One region of the Paenibacillus praedii genome, then DNA from elsewhere that is predicted to be linked to it. Evidence: riboswitches for the same ligand, from Rfam matches in the RefSeq annotation. Region 1 holds a riboswitch; the other holds the start of a gene.
What was found. A riboswitch is a leader RNA that binds a small molecule or an ion and turns the genes downstream of it on or off. The one in region 1 is predicted to bind cyclic di-GMP.
Positions count from the first base shown of each region.

Region 2: another riboswitch for cyclic di-GMP. It lies ahead of ACO9K6_RS09405 (anti-repressor SinI family protein); the one in region 1 lies ahead of ACO9K6_RS15330 (EAL domain-containing protein).

Region 1 covers NZ_JBMWAM010000017.1:477-7,964, forward strand. The annotation lists gene ACO9K6_RS15315 (SGNH/GDSL hydrolase family protein) at 1-405, opposite strand, end outside; gene ACO9K6_RS15320 (S-layer homology domain-containing protein) at 744-1,601, shown strand; partial or broken gene ACO9K6_RS15325 (carbohydrate ABC transporter permease) at 1,885-2,031, shown strand; cyclic di-GMP riboswitch class I at 2,165-2,260, shown strand; gene ACO9K6_RS15330 (EAL domain-containing protein) at 2,331-5,213, shown strand; gene ACO9K6_RS15335 (hypothetical protein) at 5,441-5,758, opposite strand; partial or broken gene ACO9K6_RS21005 (IS1595 family transposase) at 5,924-6,124, opposite strand; gene ACO9K6_RS15345 (alpha/beta fold hydrolase) at 6,184-7,056, opposite strand; gene ACO9K6_RS15350 (DNA-binding protein) at 7,304-7,488, shown strand, end outside.
Region 2 covers NZ_JBMWAM010000007.1:201,385-208,872, reverse strand. The annotation lists gene ACO9K6_RS09440 (HRDC domain-containing protein) at 1-181, opposite strand, end outside; gene ACO9K6_RS09435 (DUF3055 domain-containing protein) at 330-626, shown strand; gene ACO9K6_RS09430 (hypothetical protein) at 678-956, shown strand; gene ACO9K6_RS09425 (phytanoyl-CoA dioxygenase family protein) at 1,004-1,360, opposite strand; gene ACO9K6_RS09420 (helix-turn-helix domain-containing protein) at 1,568-1,744, shown strand; gene ACO9K6_RS09415 (metallophosphoesterase) at 1,732-2,493, opposite strand; gene ACO9K6_RS09410 (helix-turn-helix domain-containing protein) at 2,797-3,126, shown strand; gene ACO9K6_RS09405 (anti-repressor SinI family protein) at 3,139-3,300, opposite strand; cyclic di-GMP riboswitch class II at 3,315-3,396, opposite strand; gene ACO9K6_RS09400 (hypothetical protein) at 3,542-3,709, opposite strand; gene galE (UDP-glucose 4-epimerase GalE) at 3,706-4,761, opposite strand; gene ACO9K6_RS09390 (glycosyltransferase family 1 protein) at 4,818-5,942, opposite strand; gene ACO9K6_RS09385 (lipopolysaccharide biosynthesis protein) at 6,389-7,488, opposite strand, start outside.

The sequences.
Region 1 (7,488 bases):
GGGACTGTTCGGAAATGGATTGTATTGCGTGCAGCAAATGATTCTGGCACGACTTCCTTTTTTTATATGAGTTAGAATGGCGTTTAAATTTGTCTTATAGTCGTTTAAAGCTTGTTGTGCATGTAATGGTTGCTGGTTTCTAAATGAAGACAGTGCCGAGTTGGCTAAATCCACTCCTCCGATCCATATAGAAACAACAGCAGATTCACTAATAATGGATGATCCCTGCCGTATCACCGCATTTAATAGATCATTGCTGCTCCAACCAGGCAGGGCCAAAACATACCCGGTAACCTTACGGGAGCGTGAATTTAAAGTAGATACGGCCAATTGGGGATAAGCCTTTGCCATAGAGGAGGCATTTTCTCCAAATGTAATGGAATCTCCAAGAGCTGTATAGATCATAAGAATATCACCAACCCCGTTTCATTATACATACTGCGCAAATAGCCTGATGAAAAATTAATTTTAAAGATCAACTGTTTGCTTGCTCGTGTATTTCTTCAAGTGCATCTTAGAAATATAATATTGTAATCATGTGCAGTTTGTGTGGACACTAACAATGAATGCTTCATGTCCATTTCTAATCCGTTTCCCCTCCCCCCCCATGTAAAACCCCGATTTTCTTATTTCCGCGGCAGTTGCTCACTACAATGAAATAAAATACGCCAGAATGTTTTTTTGAGGAGGAGATTCAACAACAATGTTTCTCCATTGCGATGCGGAAAGAAGCGAATGCCCATATGTACGCTATTGAAGTTCCTGCTGAATTCCTCACCAAGTACGGAGAGAAATTCCAAATTAAGCTTTCAACGGAGCTGGGCAGCATGCTCCTTCGAGGAAACATGCTGGCTAATAATGAAGCGGCAGGAGAACAAGAAAAGATATCCATAATGATGGCCAAATCTGAGGTTCCGCAAAATGCCGCAATTCAAGGGAAGGTAGGAGTCGTTATAGACCTGCACGTTGAATCGGAGGGGCAAGCTCTTGCTTATAACAATAAGGATGCTGCTGTGACGGTGCAAATTCCTTATGCGCTAAGCGAGGAAGAGCTGGAAAATGTAGAATTATTGTCAGTTTGGTACGTGGATGAGCAAGGTCATGTTCAGTTGGTGCCTACTGGAAAATATGATTTTACTTCTAAGGAAATGCGCTTCCAAACAAGCCACTTTAGTAAATATGCCATTTCCTATTTAACAAAATCATTTAATGATCTAAGCCCAGTCCCTTGGGCTCCACAAGCGATTCAGGTACTAGCATCGAAAGGTATTATTAATGGCGTCACGGATCGTTCTTATCAACCGGGTTCCTTCATAACCCGCGCCGATTTCACGAAAATATTAATCGAAGCGCTGGGCATCACAGCAGCTGTAAATACATCCTTTGTGGATGTAAATCAAGATGATTATTACTATGAAGCGGTAGGAATCGCACATTCGCTAGGAATCATCGAAGGAAGTGGAGATCGCAAATTCAAGGCTTTGATCTCAGGTTATGCTGCAGATGCTGTTGCAGCATTGGTGAAGATGGGATTGGTGCGCAGGGAAGTTATGGCCGAATCGAACCTATGCAGCCTACAACGCGTGCTGAGGCTGCAGTAATCGTGTATAAATTAATTAACTATGTATTCAATTCATACAATTAATAACTGAATAACTGAATTATCCTCTCACCGTGCTAACAATCCTTTGTTGGCACGGTGTTTTCATAACCGTAAATTATTTTTCAAACGAGTAATAATTGTTGATGACGTTAATGCCCTCTCGCGGGCTATCATAATGGAAACAGAACAGAAAGAGGTGCAATCGTGGAACCTGCCATTACTGCGAACAAAAATAATCGAACGAGTGCCAGAAAAAAACGACTTCAAGAAAGCATTGCCGGAAATTCGAACAGGATGTCTTCAAGTATCCGATTGAATGGATTCCTACAAATTTTAATGGCCCTACAAACTACATGAAAGTTTGGGTAGGGGATTATCCGTTTTACCTCTATTATTGGAATACGATCAAAGTTACGCTTTTGACGACATCAGAGCGGCAGCCTTTTTAATATGGTAAAATACATTTAAGATAAGGCTATTGTTTCACCCAGTAGTATAAACTATAATGAGTACTAATTGTAGTTTATTGTCGATACATATATAGTCGTTCTGAAAAATTTCATAACGAAAGGGCACACTCGTTGAAAAATGAGGTCGCAAAGCTATAGGGGCTATCACATTTCCGGATTGGAAATGTTATGCCAGCCAGTTACCGAAGGTAAGGAAACTCTTCTTTTCGGGAGAGTTTTTTTTGTTGCTACAAGAAGATTTAAAAGGTGGTAGAGCAGTGAGTAAATGGAATAAGCCGATCTTTCATATCATAGCGCTGATTGTATTCGCACTTTTAGGCAATATGTTCAACCTGTCTCTTTTGCTTGGGGTCAATTTTATTTTTGGCAGTATATTTACCTTGTTATTATTGCGAATATACGGTCTGAAATGGGCATTAGTGGCATCAATTATTGTGAATGCTTATACCTTGCTGCTATGGAACCATCCTTATGCTTTCATTGTTTTTGTGCTGGAAACGCTATTTGTCGGCCTCTTCTCCAGAGGAAAGAAGATTGTTCTAAATGTTACTCTATATTGGGTGATTTTGGGTATGCCGCTCATTTTTGTGTTTTATCATTATGCTCTGCATATGAATGTCACTGCTTCCTTGCTCATCTCGCTTAAGGATGCGGTGAATGGCATCTGGAATGCATTGATTGCCAGCTTAATCGTTACCTATTTGCCTCTTATTAAATGGCCGGCATTCCAGAAACGTAAAATATCCAGCTCCTTTCACGAGGTTTTATTCAACCACTTTGTCACACTGATCTTCCTTTCTTTGCTTCTTGTGACAGTGATGATCGGCCGCGAACAATACCGCAATATCAAAGAGGAAATAAAATCTGAGACGGAAGCGGATTCCTCCCTCATCCGCAATGACATCATGGATTGGGGAAAAGCCCATGTGGCTGCGGTGAACCTGTTATCGATGGCAGCAGCTGAAAATAGGCTGGAAAAGCTGGACTACTTGCAGCGCCAAGCCGCTTCAGTCCAGACGTTATATCCGGATTTTATTAATTTGTACATTGCTAATCGCAATGGAACTACTAAGGTATTCAATCCATTGCGAAATAACAAAGGAGAGTCAACGATCGGCTTAAACTTCGCGGATCGGCCTTACTTTGAATACATGAGAGAATATCACCAACCGGTTGTTTCCGATGTGTTTCAAGGAAGAGGCGGAATAACCGTGCCCACTGTGATTATTGGCAATCCTATTATGATTAACGGAGAGTTTCAAGGGGCTGCCGTAGGTGCGCTTGATCTTAACTACATTACAACAGAGTTAAAAAATCTGGTGAAAAATAGCTTAATGTATGTCACGATCGTAGATCAAAATAATAAGGTCATTGCAAGCACCCGTGATGATCTAGCCGTTATGAACGAGTATGACTGGACAAAAAGCGGTGGAATACATGTATTGGATGACCGTTTGTACCACTGGTACCCAGACACCATCAAAAATCCAATGAGCAGATGGGGAGAGTCCTCTTATTTTAAAATCATGACGATTCCGCATATGGGGGATTGGCGTATTATAGCCGAGACACCGATTGCTCCTTATCGTGACCGTTTGTATAGCTTTTACATTAATATATTTAGTATCTTATTGGTCTGTGGATTGTTATCCATTCTCATTTCCAATATGATTAGTCGTATTATCGTTAGACCGATCAAGCAATTAACCTACACGACCACAGATTTGCCTGAGAAAATAGCCGAGAACCAGCTCGTGAACTGGAAGGGCAGTTTCATAGAAGAAATTAATACCCTTATTTCGAACAGCAAAGAAATGGCTTTGAGAATTCAAAGCATGTTTGCAGAAATTCAGCTTTTGGCATATTACGACAGCTTAACCGGCTTGCCCAACCGAGTCTACTTTAATCAACGACTGCAAGCCTACTTGGAGGAAGCGAGTGACCTTGGCCACACGGCAGCCGTCCTGTTCATCGATATCGATCGATTTAAGATGGTGAATGATATGTTTGGTCATGCAAATGGCGACTCGTTATTAAAGGAGGCGGCCCGGAGGATTCAAGGCTGTATTGGTCAGGACGCGATCCTCTCAAGGATGGGTGGTGATGAGTTTGTCGCATTACTTCCGAATAGGACCCGTGAACAATCGGAACAAATCGTCCAAACCGTCCTTCAGGCATTTAAAATACCGATGTCGATAAGTGATCATGAAGTGTATACCACACCAAGTATCGGAATCAGCCTCTTTCCATCGGATGGGAAAAGTGACTTGGAGCTCATCAAGAACGCGGATCAAGCGATGTATGCGGTAAAAGAGACAGGTCGTAATGGGTATAGTTTCTATGAGGGAAAGCTAAACACGTCCTTGTCAAACAAGATGAGCCTGGAGACGATGCTTTATAAAGCATTGGATAATGACGAGTTTGAACTATTCTATCAGCCTCGAATGGATTTGAAGACGGATCAAATCATAGGATTAGAGGCTCTGATTCGATGGCGGCATCCTGTTCAAGGCATGATCAGCCCAGCGGACTTTATACCGATAGCCGAAGAGACCGGTCTGATCAGGCCCATTGGAGAATGGGTGATGCGAACGGCTTGCGCGCAAAATAAAGCATGGCAAAATGAGGGCTACGAGCCTGTCTGTGTCTCCGTCAATCTATCCGTAAGACAATTCAAAGATGAGAATCTTGTTCGGATCATCTCAGATATCCTAAACGAGACCCGGCTTGATCCCCAATATTTGGAGCTGGAGATTACGGAAAATATAAGCATGAACATTGAAGACCAGGTACTTTCCATTTTACAGGAGATAAGAAAGTTGGGTGTGAAGATTTCCATTGATGATTTCGGTACGGGGTATTCTTCTTTGAATTATCTTAAAAAATACCCTATCGATTTTCTTAAAATTGATCAGTCTTTCGTTCGAAACATTCAAGGCCAATCAAATGATGAGCCCATTGTGAAGGCCATCATCTACATCGCGCACAGCATCGGTTTAAAGGTTATAGCGGAAGGCGTCGAAACAAAGGAGCAATTGGACTTGCTGCGTGAATTGCGTTGTGATGAGGTTCAGGGGTATTTTATAAGCAAGCCGTTACAAAGTGAAGGGGTAAAGGATTTCTTATTCGCTGCACAGTAATGGGATTTAAAAGACGATAACTCGAATCGAAGAAGCAGTCAAAAAGGCTTAACCCACCGGTTCAATGTCATTAAGATAAGGCGCAGAGCCAAATATCAAGAAAAAGAGCAGGTTATCAAAAAGATAACCCGCTCTTTTTCTTATGTAAGGCTCTGTTAAATTCTAATGTTGATAATTGACCATTATAAAACCGCCTTGGCGCGAAGGCGGTTATTGAGCTATTGAATTCATTTATATATGATGTCATGACTCACCACTTTGCCGTTTTCATCAAAATGAAGTTGCAATAAAGTAACCTTAACCCCTAATCCCGCACTCCCGATGTAGTACAAGAATGTTCTTGATGGTTCAGTTAACTGTTCTGCTGGTTCTCCAAGCAAGTCGATTATTTCATTCTCTGTCATACCCTTAAGTTTATACTTACTTGTTAAACTGCCCATCATATCGTGTCTCTCTTCTGGTTCTTTTAGCCATACTTCTTGGTCAAATTGGCTACATGAACAAAGAATGAGTACCATTAAAAACGAGATTATAGTTTTCTTCATCGGAACATCCCCTCAGTTCATCAAGAATAAGCAGAAAGCCGAAGCTTTTTGTTCGTGTCGGTGACAGTAAACAGGCACGATTTGACCAACATATTTTTCTTATTCGATGCTGTATTCTCATATTCCTTGCTGTCCATATAACGGAACCAAGCCAAATAATGTTGCTTGGTCCTTGCTGATACCACAATATAGGGCTTTTCCGCCTCGTTTACGTGGCTTGCGTTCGGTGATGTTCCGCTTGCCCTTTTCCGAGTACAGAAAGTAGGTCTCGTCCATGTCAACGATACCTTGGAATGACTCGGTTGGAATCTGTTTCAGGGCAGCAAGAATCTTATGTCGCCAGTAAAATAAGGTGACATGTGTGACTTCGTCGTTTACTCATCTTATGTGTATTCTTTTATCGGCGAATTTCATAAGAAATTTTATCATTCAAGCTGCCGCAGCTGATGCGATTCCGCCATCTCTGGGTCTATCTTGTAAGCTTCTGGCGCTAGGTTATCTTCCTCCGTGTTCTCCAAATCCTCGCGTATGAGTAAATGAACCCACTGGCGTATGGCCTCACTCATTTCGTTAGCCGCTTTCGTCGGCAGCTGGTGCTTTTCTTTGCTGAAAGTAACAAGCGTAGCATGGGGAAGCCCCTGCAGCAGTTTTTTGCTGTAGCGCTTAAAGCCGCTGTCTTTTCCTCCATAGAGTAGAAGGATAGGTGCTTTGATTTTGGAGAGCTGCTTCGTGCAATTATAGTTCAGACTGTAACGGTAATATTGATGGATATTGCGGGTGTTCCCGTTTTTTGTATCGTTCAGCAGATTGCGAAAGGTTTGGACGCTGTCAGCATTGCCCCATGTAATGCCCAGCATTAGTATGCGGATCGCAGACTTCCATCTGGACAAACCGATCGCGATACGAATACGATTCCGCAGCAAAACATCGCTTGCCTCTGACATGGCACTAATAAGAACCCCGCCTAAAAAACGATCCGGATAATTAAGCATGGCTTCCAATGCGACAGTTCCTCCGGTCGAATAACCGCATACGATGGCTTGTTTGATGTTCAGATGATCCAGCAGCTGTATAATATCCTCGGCAATCAGCTTATAGGTGATAGGGGTCCTTGATTCCTCGCTTCGTCCATGTCCACGGATATCAAAGGTGATGATCTGATATTCATCGGACAGCTGCGCAAGCTGATATTGGAAATTAGCACTTGTAAGCAGAGGGGGATGGATGAACACAAGGGGTGTTCCTTTACCGTTTGTGTGGAAATGGAGCCTGACTCCGTTAATTTCCTTGATGGGCATAAATATTCCCTCCTTTGATCGATCGTAAAAATTCTCATTTAGCTTTTCCTGACAACGTATTAAATTATCCCAGGTTGCTTTGTTTTTCCAGAATAAGCTCGATCTTACCTTGGAGAAGAGAGTGTGACTGCAAGCATTTCATCTCTAAGGGACGTCTTCTTCATTGGCGATAACTTTATCCATTCGCGCTTGAACATGTTATAATAGAAAGTATTCCGATTGATTAGGAATAAGAAGGGATGCTCATATGCAGGGGTTTGAAGACTGGAACCAGAAAGTGAAAAAAACATTTAATGCAACAAGCAATGAAGATGTATTGACAGTAACTGAGGCAGGACTATCGTTAGGCCTATCCAAAGACCACATGAAAATATATGTGGATAAACATAAATTAACCAAAGTTCCTATTTCAAGAAGTGTCCATAGATACCT
Region 2 (7,488 bases), on a different contig from region 1:
CTTGACGCTCGCAAATGGATAGCTGGGCGCTTGTATAAGATTGTCCCTCTCCTTGCTTCTCGAACGTGTTCAGAAAAACGATTTGCATATTAGCCTCAATCCTCCAATAATTGTAGTATTCGCGAATGAAATTGAACGGCAAGGCGGCATTTGGCTTAAGGGCCAGCATGCCTGAAAACAAAAAAAGCACCTCCTCTGCCAGGGCAGAAGAGGTGCTTCCTCATACGTTCAATGATTCGATTAACTGCATGTTATCATAATGATTTCTTTATTACAAGCATTTTGTTATTGTATAATGATTGTAATTAAAGAAGTGGAGGCTATACAACATGCTGCTGCCTGATTTTGATTTTATGTCCGATACAACCGAACAAACGTCAACTCGATTCGTCACTTTCATCGCACCCAGCTTGAAACGGTTTGACCTCGCTGTCACAACTACAAATCGCTTCTATGGCAAGAAGCTGGTCACCGACCTGCAATCCGGAAAAACGGCGATCATCGGCCCGGATGACCTGGAGGAGGAAGGCTACCTCGAGTATACGTATAAGCTTACGGAGGAAGAAGCAGCTGAATTAGTCCAGTTTTTGTATTTTGTTGTCGGAACCGTGCATTTTACCGATTGATAAGGGCAAAATGAAAGGGTACTATACTACCATTTCAGGAGGAGCTTGCTGATGGATCGATTTATTGGAGAGGATCGAAAGCCTTATACAGATGTTTCAACTGTGGAATCGCAGCGCAATGACCTCATCCCGGAAGAGTTTCCGGAGGGGCCTTACGGCTCCGATCTGCGGACGGAATCACTGGGAAAAAGCAAGCCGTGGAGAATCGATCAGCGGCCATCCAATCGCTTCGACTATGAAAATCATCAACTGCATGCCGAAGGCTCACGGGACTATCCTGGAGATGACGACTACGAGGACAGCATTCCTGAGGTACAAGACGAGCCTTAAAACAGTGAAGCCCTTGGCAGCACGTCTGACGCGTGATGTGCCAAGGGCTATTTTTGTTCATTCATTCGTATCCTTATTTCACTTTGCCGCATTCGCGTCCACACATCGGGGCCTATGATGCCATTCAGGACTGCTATCAGATTGGGATGAGTAACTGCGCGAGTATATGCCGCGTCATAAAAATGCACGTCTTGAAACCCATTAAGAACAAGCTTTTTCAACTGCTCGGGCGGCAAAAAATCACCCAGCCAGGCATGGTTTTGATCCGCTTGCGCCTGGGCGGCCCGCTGTATGATTCGCTCCACTGCTGCTCTCATGGCATGCACCTCGTCAGAATTAAATACACCGCGAACGAGCAAATAACCATTCTCTTTGTAAAAATTCACGTCTGCATTGTTAATCATGCCCAATCTCCTTATCATATAATAAGAATGATTAATCGCGCGAAGCTATATATTCGCGACAATATAGAGGGACAGCTTAGCCTTGCCGAAGTAGAGCAATATATTAATATTTCCGAGCCGCACTTGTCTAGTTTATTCGCTCAAAGTATTCATGAATCTTTCTCGATGCTTGTCCGCCACGAACGGATTCGAGCAGCCGAGTAATGGCTGTCCCAAACCGTAGATCCTATCAAGGAAATCGCTGAGCGCTGCGGCTTATCATCCATCCATTACTTCACTCGGACATTTACCAAGGTGAAAGGAATTCCGCCTGCTGCATTCCGAGAAACAGCACACAAAAATCGCAGCAAGAATAATCCGCCGACTCGTCATCAAAGCTCATGAATCGTTAGCTCGCTTCTTACCATAAACCGGGCATTGACGCCTGCTTGGCCAATACCCTTGGAAATATAAAATGCACCGTACTCATTCGTATACAGGCCTTTGTATATTCCTCTCTCCGACAGAGGACCCTTTGACTTGAACAAAAAAAAGAAAGGCACGTTCAACTGCTTCCCATGCAGATGGCCGGCCATTAAATAATGATAAGGACGTTTGATCCGAAGGAGCACGTTTGGATCATGAGTGATGACAACGATCGGCTTCTCTTCGTCCACATACTTAAAAGCGGGACGAATTCTGCTATGCCCGGTGCAATCGTCATCAATACCTACCAGTTGGAAATCTGCAAGCTGAACAGATTCGTTACGAAGGACGCGGATATGATATACCTTAAAGATATCCAGCAAACGCTGCAGCCGAGGGAGCTCATAATCATGATTTCCCAGGACCGCATAGACGGGAATGCCGCAACCTGCAATTAGTTTGAAATACTGCGCTGCGCGCGGCAAAAAGCTTGCCTTATAGGTATAGTCTCCGGTCAGAAATATGTAATCCGGCTTGTAATCAATAATCACTTGCCTAATTTTTCGCGGGCTGATACGCAGCATATCAAAATGGAGATCGCTAATTTGCAATATACGCTTATTGAGGCCGATGGGATGATGTACACGTTCAATTTTCAGCCACATGGTAGGTAGAAAAAAGAACATGTAAATGAGAAAGATGAAGACGACTATAACAAGGAAACTCACAAACACACACCTTTCATCAATCTTTTTGCATTTACTCTATGATTCAGTATATTCAACAGAATAGCAATTCACAACCGAAGCGACTCTATTCAGACACCGTAAAAGGGCGTCCCTTTGGTCAGTTCAGACCTTTTGGAACACCCCTTTGTTGGTAACTATAGACTTGTCGAAAACATAAATCATACTAAAGTATTGTATGTCTTACCCTTATGATATGTATTCCATTTATATACTTTCATGAATTGAAGTTTTTGGTTATAATGAAAAGAATACTGCACATATGTGATATCGGAGGAACTCGTAATGATCGGAGAACGCATTCAGATGCTGCGCAAGAGAAAGGGGCTTTCGCTTACTGAACTATCCCAAAGGGCTGGTGTCGCGAAATCTTACCTTAGTTCCATTGAGAGAGGGCTCCAACAAAACCCGTCCATTCAATTCCTCGAAAAAATAGGAGAGGTATTAAATGTTGCTGTTGAAGATTTTCTAAATTACGATGAGTCTGATCGGACACCTGACCAGTTTGATCGCGAATGGGCTGAATTGGTTAGAGAAGCAATGGCCTCGGGCGTTAGCAAGGATCAATTCAAAGAATTTCTCGAATTCAACAAATGGAAAATAAAGCGCGATTAGCGCTTTTTAAATTTACACAGCTGTTTCCTGCATCTCATCGTTATCGCTTTCTTTAAGAATAAGAAGAACTTTACGTATATCTTCTTTGCTTAATCCTAATGTTCGCGCGCTCATGATTAATGCTACCCAGTCCATATCCAAATCTTGATTGTTCTCTGATCCCACCAGTACCATTATCCTAGTCCCCTTTCAAATTGGGACGGTTGCACCACTGACTCCATGCGTTTAAGGTGCCCAGATAATAAACGCATTTCAACGTCTCCCTATGCTCGTCACTGACTATCTCCTATGCATTATAACCTAGCGTATTTACGTAAGCTGTCGATTCGTGTCTTACATAAATGATTATTTATTATATTTTTTTGTCGATTTAATAAATTATTTTAAATTTAATTAGAATATGGGAAAAATTTTCTCAAGCGCTAGTATTTTCATTGTGATTTGTACAGCAATTCAATATCTGCCGTTTGATTTCTTCGATTAAGCTAACAACATCTATGTTTTCGACCGTTTCGCCTTTTTGACGAATGATGTTTGCAATCTCGTGCAGCATTTGTGCGGTAAGTTTGTCGGAAATGTTCATTTGACCCGAGCCTCGTATGTACCAGCCTCTGCTTCAGCCTCTTCTTCATATCCATTCGGATTATTCATTTGCCAACGCCAAGCATCTTCGCACATTTCTTCAATCCCTCTGAGAGCTACCCAATTGAGGTCAGTTCTCGCCTTAGAAGGATTGGCATAACAAATTCCCACATCTCCCGTCCTCCGCTCGGAAATCGTATAAGGAACGTTCATACCCGACGCCTGTTGAAAAGCAGAAACTATTTCCAATACAGTGTATCCCCTTCCAGTACCAAGGTTGTATGCTTCTACTCCCGTTGTCGAAAGTATTCTTTCAAGTGCGCTTAAATGTCCCATTGCCAGGTCAACGACATGGATATAGTCCCGCACCCCCGTCCCGTCCAGCGTAGAATAGTCATTGCCAAATATGCTGAGTTTCTCCAGCTTCCCCACTGCCACCTGTGTTATATAAGGCATCAGATTGTTCGGAATACCGTTAGGGTCCTCCCCGATCCGGCCGCTCTTGTGAGCGCCAACTGGGTTGAAATAACGCAGTAATGCAATACTCCAACGATTATCCGACAGATAAATGTCACGTAAAATTTCCTCAATCATAAGTTTCGTTCGACCATAGGGATTGGTGGCCTGCAATGAAAAATCCTCGGAAATCGGAACAGAATCCGGCATACCGTATACTGTTGCCGACGAACTGAATACCAAGTTCCGCAACCCGTATTTCTCCATCGTTTTGCACAGCAGGAATGTTCCACTAATATTATTGAAATAGTAATGCAGCGGCATTTTCGTAGACTGTCCAACTGATTTGAGTCCGGCAAAATGGATTACCGCATCGATCTGGTGCTCGGTAAATACCCTTTCTAGCCCTTCACGATCCAGAAGATCCACCTCATAAAACGCAAAGGCTCTTCCTGTAATTTCTTGAATCCGCTTCAGTGCATTCGGTTTACTGTTTGAAAAATTGTCGATAACAATCACCTCATAGCCTGCATTCAACAGCTCCACGCAGGTATGACTGCCTATATATCCGGCGCCGCCGGTTACGAGTATGGCCATTTAATTACCCTCCAGAAATAATTGGTTTTAATAAATGTAGTGTATACACTCTACGCCTAGGAAACTCCGTATAGATCCAGCCAATCATGTATACTATCCCTGATATCAAACCCCTGACTTGCTATTTTGTTAAGGATGGTGTTTTGATCGGGCTTCTTCATAAATAAGGCCATGTTTATTTGCTGAGACCAGGCTTCAAGACTTTCATCAAGACTAATAAAGCTCATTAAACCCACACCCATATCCGTAACTTTAGGAACAGTGTCCGCAGCCACACAAGGAGTACCTGAGCATTGCGCTTCTACGGTGACGATGCCAAAGCCTTCAAATACGGAAGGGAAAACAAACACATCAAAAGACTTCATGAGTTTAGGGATATCCACTCTTACTCCCAAAAATCGAATCCGATTAAATATTCCCATTCTTCTCGCTTCAGCTTCAATACTGCTCCTTAACGCACCATCCCCTACCAAAACTGCAATGACGTCCTTTTCTTCATCAATCATTTGCTTCAAAACCTTCAAGAGAAACGTATGGTTTTTGGATGGGGAGAACGTTCCGACATGCCCAATAATTTTCGATTCTGACGCTATGTTTAGTTCTTGTTTTATATCTAGTTGAACACTCGCTTCAATGTTAACGAACCGGCCGATTTCGATTCCATTTTTCATCACAAAGGTTTTCCCGCTATCGGTCAGCGATGAACCAAATAGAAACCGCGCAGCTTCCACACTGCAAGCGCAATAATCGGTAGCGGCATAGTGAATAACGGTTTGCAAAACTTTAAACATCATACTTGCCTTCAAGCCATTTCCTCTCCCCCAGTTATTGCTATGAGAATGGCAGATTCTCTTCTTTATTCCGGCCATTTTTCCGGCTAAAGCAGCAAACCCGCTTTGATAATCAGTGTGCGAATGAACAGCCACATAGTTTGTTTGGCTCATAATTTTTTTCAATTCATTCAAATACGCTATCGGACCTTGTTGACCAAAACTGTGAATTCGATATATCCTGCCGCCCAACGAAATGATTTCATCATCGTAATCGCATGATTCCATTCGATGTGAAACAAAATCAAACTGTACCTTCGATCGGTCTATATTTCTGTAGACATTCATAAGTAGTGTTTCCGCACCGCCACGGTTCATGGCGCTTACGACATGCAGTACTCTATGTATCATATGAGATCACCTTTACAAGATAATATTGATAAGCTCACTTGCTTGATCAGGGTATCAAACCCTTCCTCACATTCCACTTTTGACGACTTGCGTCTAAGGTTGAATTCAACCCACAGCATGACCGAGTGCCTCCATTGATAGCGGTAAGGAGATATCACCGAAGAATGTTATTCGTTATATAGAACAAAATGGTCAAAAAAAATCCTTCTTCTAGATTTTTTAAACTTATCATTTAAATAAGGAGTGCGCTGTCTACTTATTTTATATAATAGTTCTCAATAAAGAACATGTCAACAAATATTGCTCATTTCATGACATTTATGATGAATTCTTTTAATGGCAAAGCAAATTGTGACCGTATTGAACGCCACGATCTGAATGGACGCTTAAACCTTCTGAGTCTCCTGTCGGCCAAATAGCTTGTTTGCCAGGATTAAGCATTCATATCATGATCCTTGTTTTTCCCTCGCGATATTATACTTTGATGAGAATACTATCTTTTTAAAATCTGACATAAGAGTAAATATAATACTTTTTAGATATTGGAATTCATTGCTCTTATAAAAGACTACAACATAAATGAAATTTGGAATTAATAAGCAAAAAAGTCCTCTTACTAATAACGAGGTGAAAGTATCACCAACAACAAAGTAATTACAACAAATTGTCGTTATGCAGCAAGTGGAAATAGTTAATAACAAATAATATCCATAGTTCTTAAAATATGACCGAACTGGACGATTGAAAACATGTTTATACACAATACATGGTTGAGTCCAACAAACAGTTGCAATCGTACTTAACGCAGTTCCCATAAATATTCCTGATAATCCAAAATATTTCAAAAAAACTAATGATGCGATCAAATTTAATAAACCTTCAATTAATGGTATGTACTGATCCTGAGTAAATAATCCAGCTTTATTCTTAAATGTTCCAATTGCAGTACGCATTCCGAGTAAATAGAAATTTATTAGTATGAACACAAAAGTTAGTTTATCTAATAAGTATCCATCTCCCAGCCACCAACTAATAAAGGGTTCTAATAAATTAAATAAAAATATAATACTAAATGAATAAATCCAAAAATTAACGAAGTAAGATATTTTAAAAATTGAGTAGGATTTATCATTGCTTTCTGTGGCAATTAAATTTCCTACGCTGGATCCAATCCCACCCAAAATAGAATTAACTAATGCAGATAATTGCTGTGTGATCATTGTATAGTTTGAATAAAGCCCTACTGTTGCTACACCAATAAACGATGATATTAGGATATTATCTGTACTGAATACTAAAAAGCCACCTATATTATGAAGAAACATAGCCTTAACATTTTTAATAATATTATTTTTTGTATCTTTATCTATTGCATATTTTTGCTTCGTTTTAATATAAGGATATCTTTTATTAACAATTCGACCATTAACCATATTCTGAATCAAATATACTAAAAGCTCTAATATCAAGTAAAATACATAGTTCTCAGTCGTGATTAGCACGATAATTCTTGTAATCATTGTGATAACTTGAAATAAGAGATCAA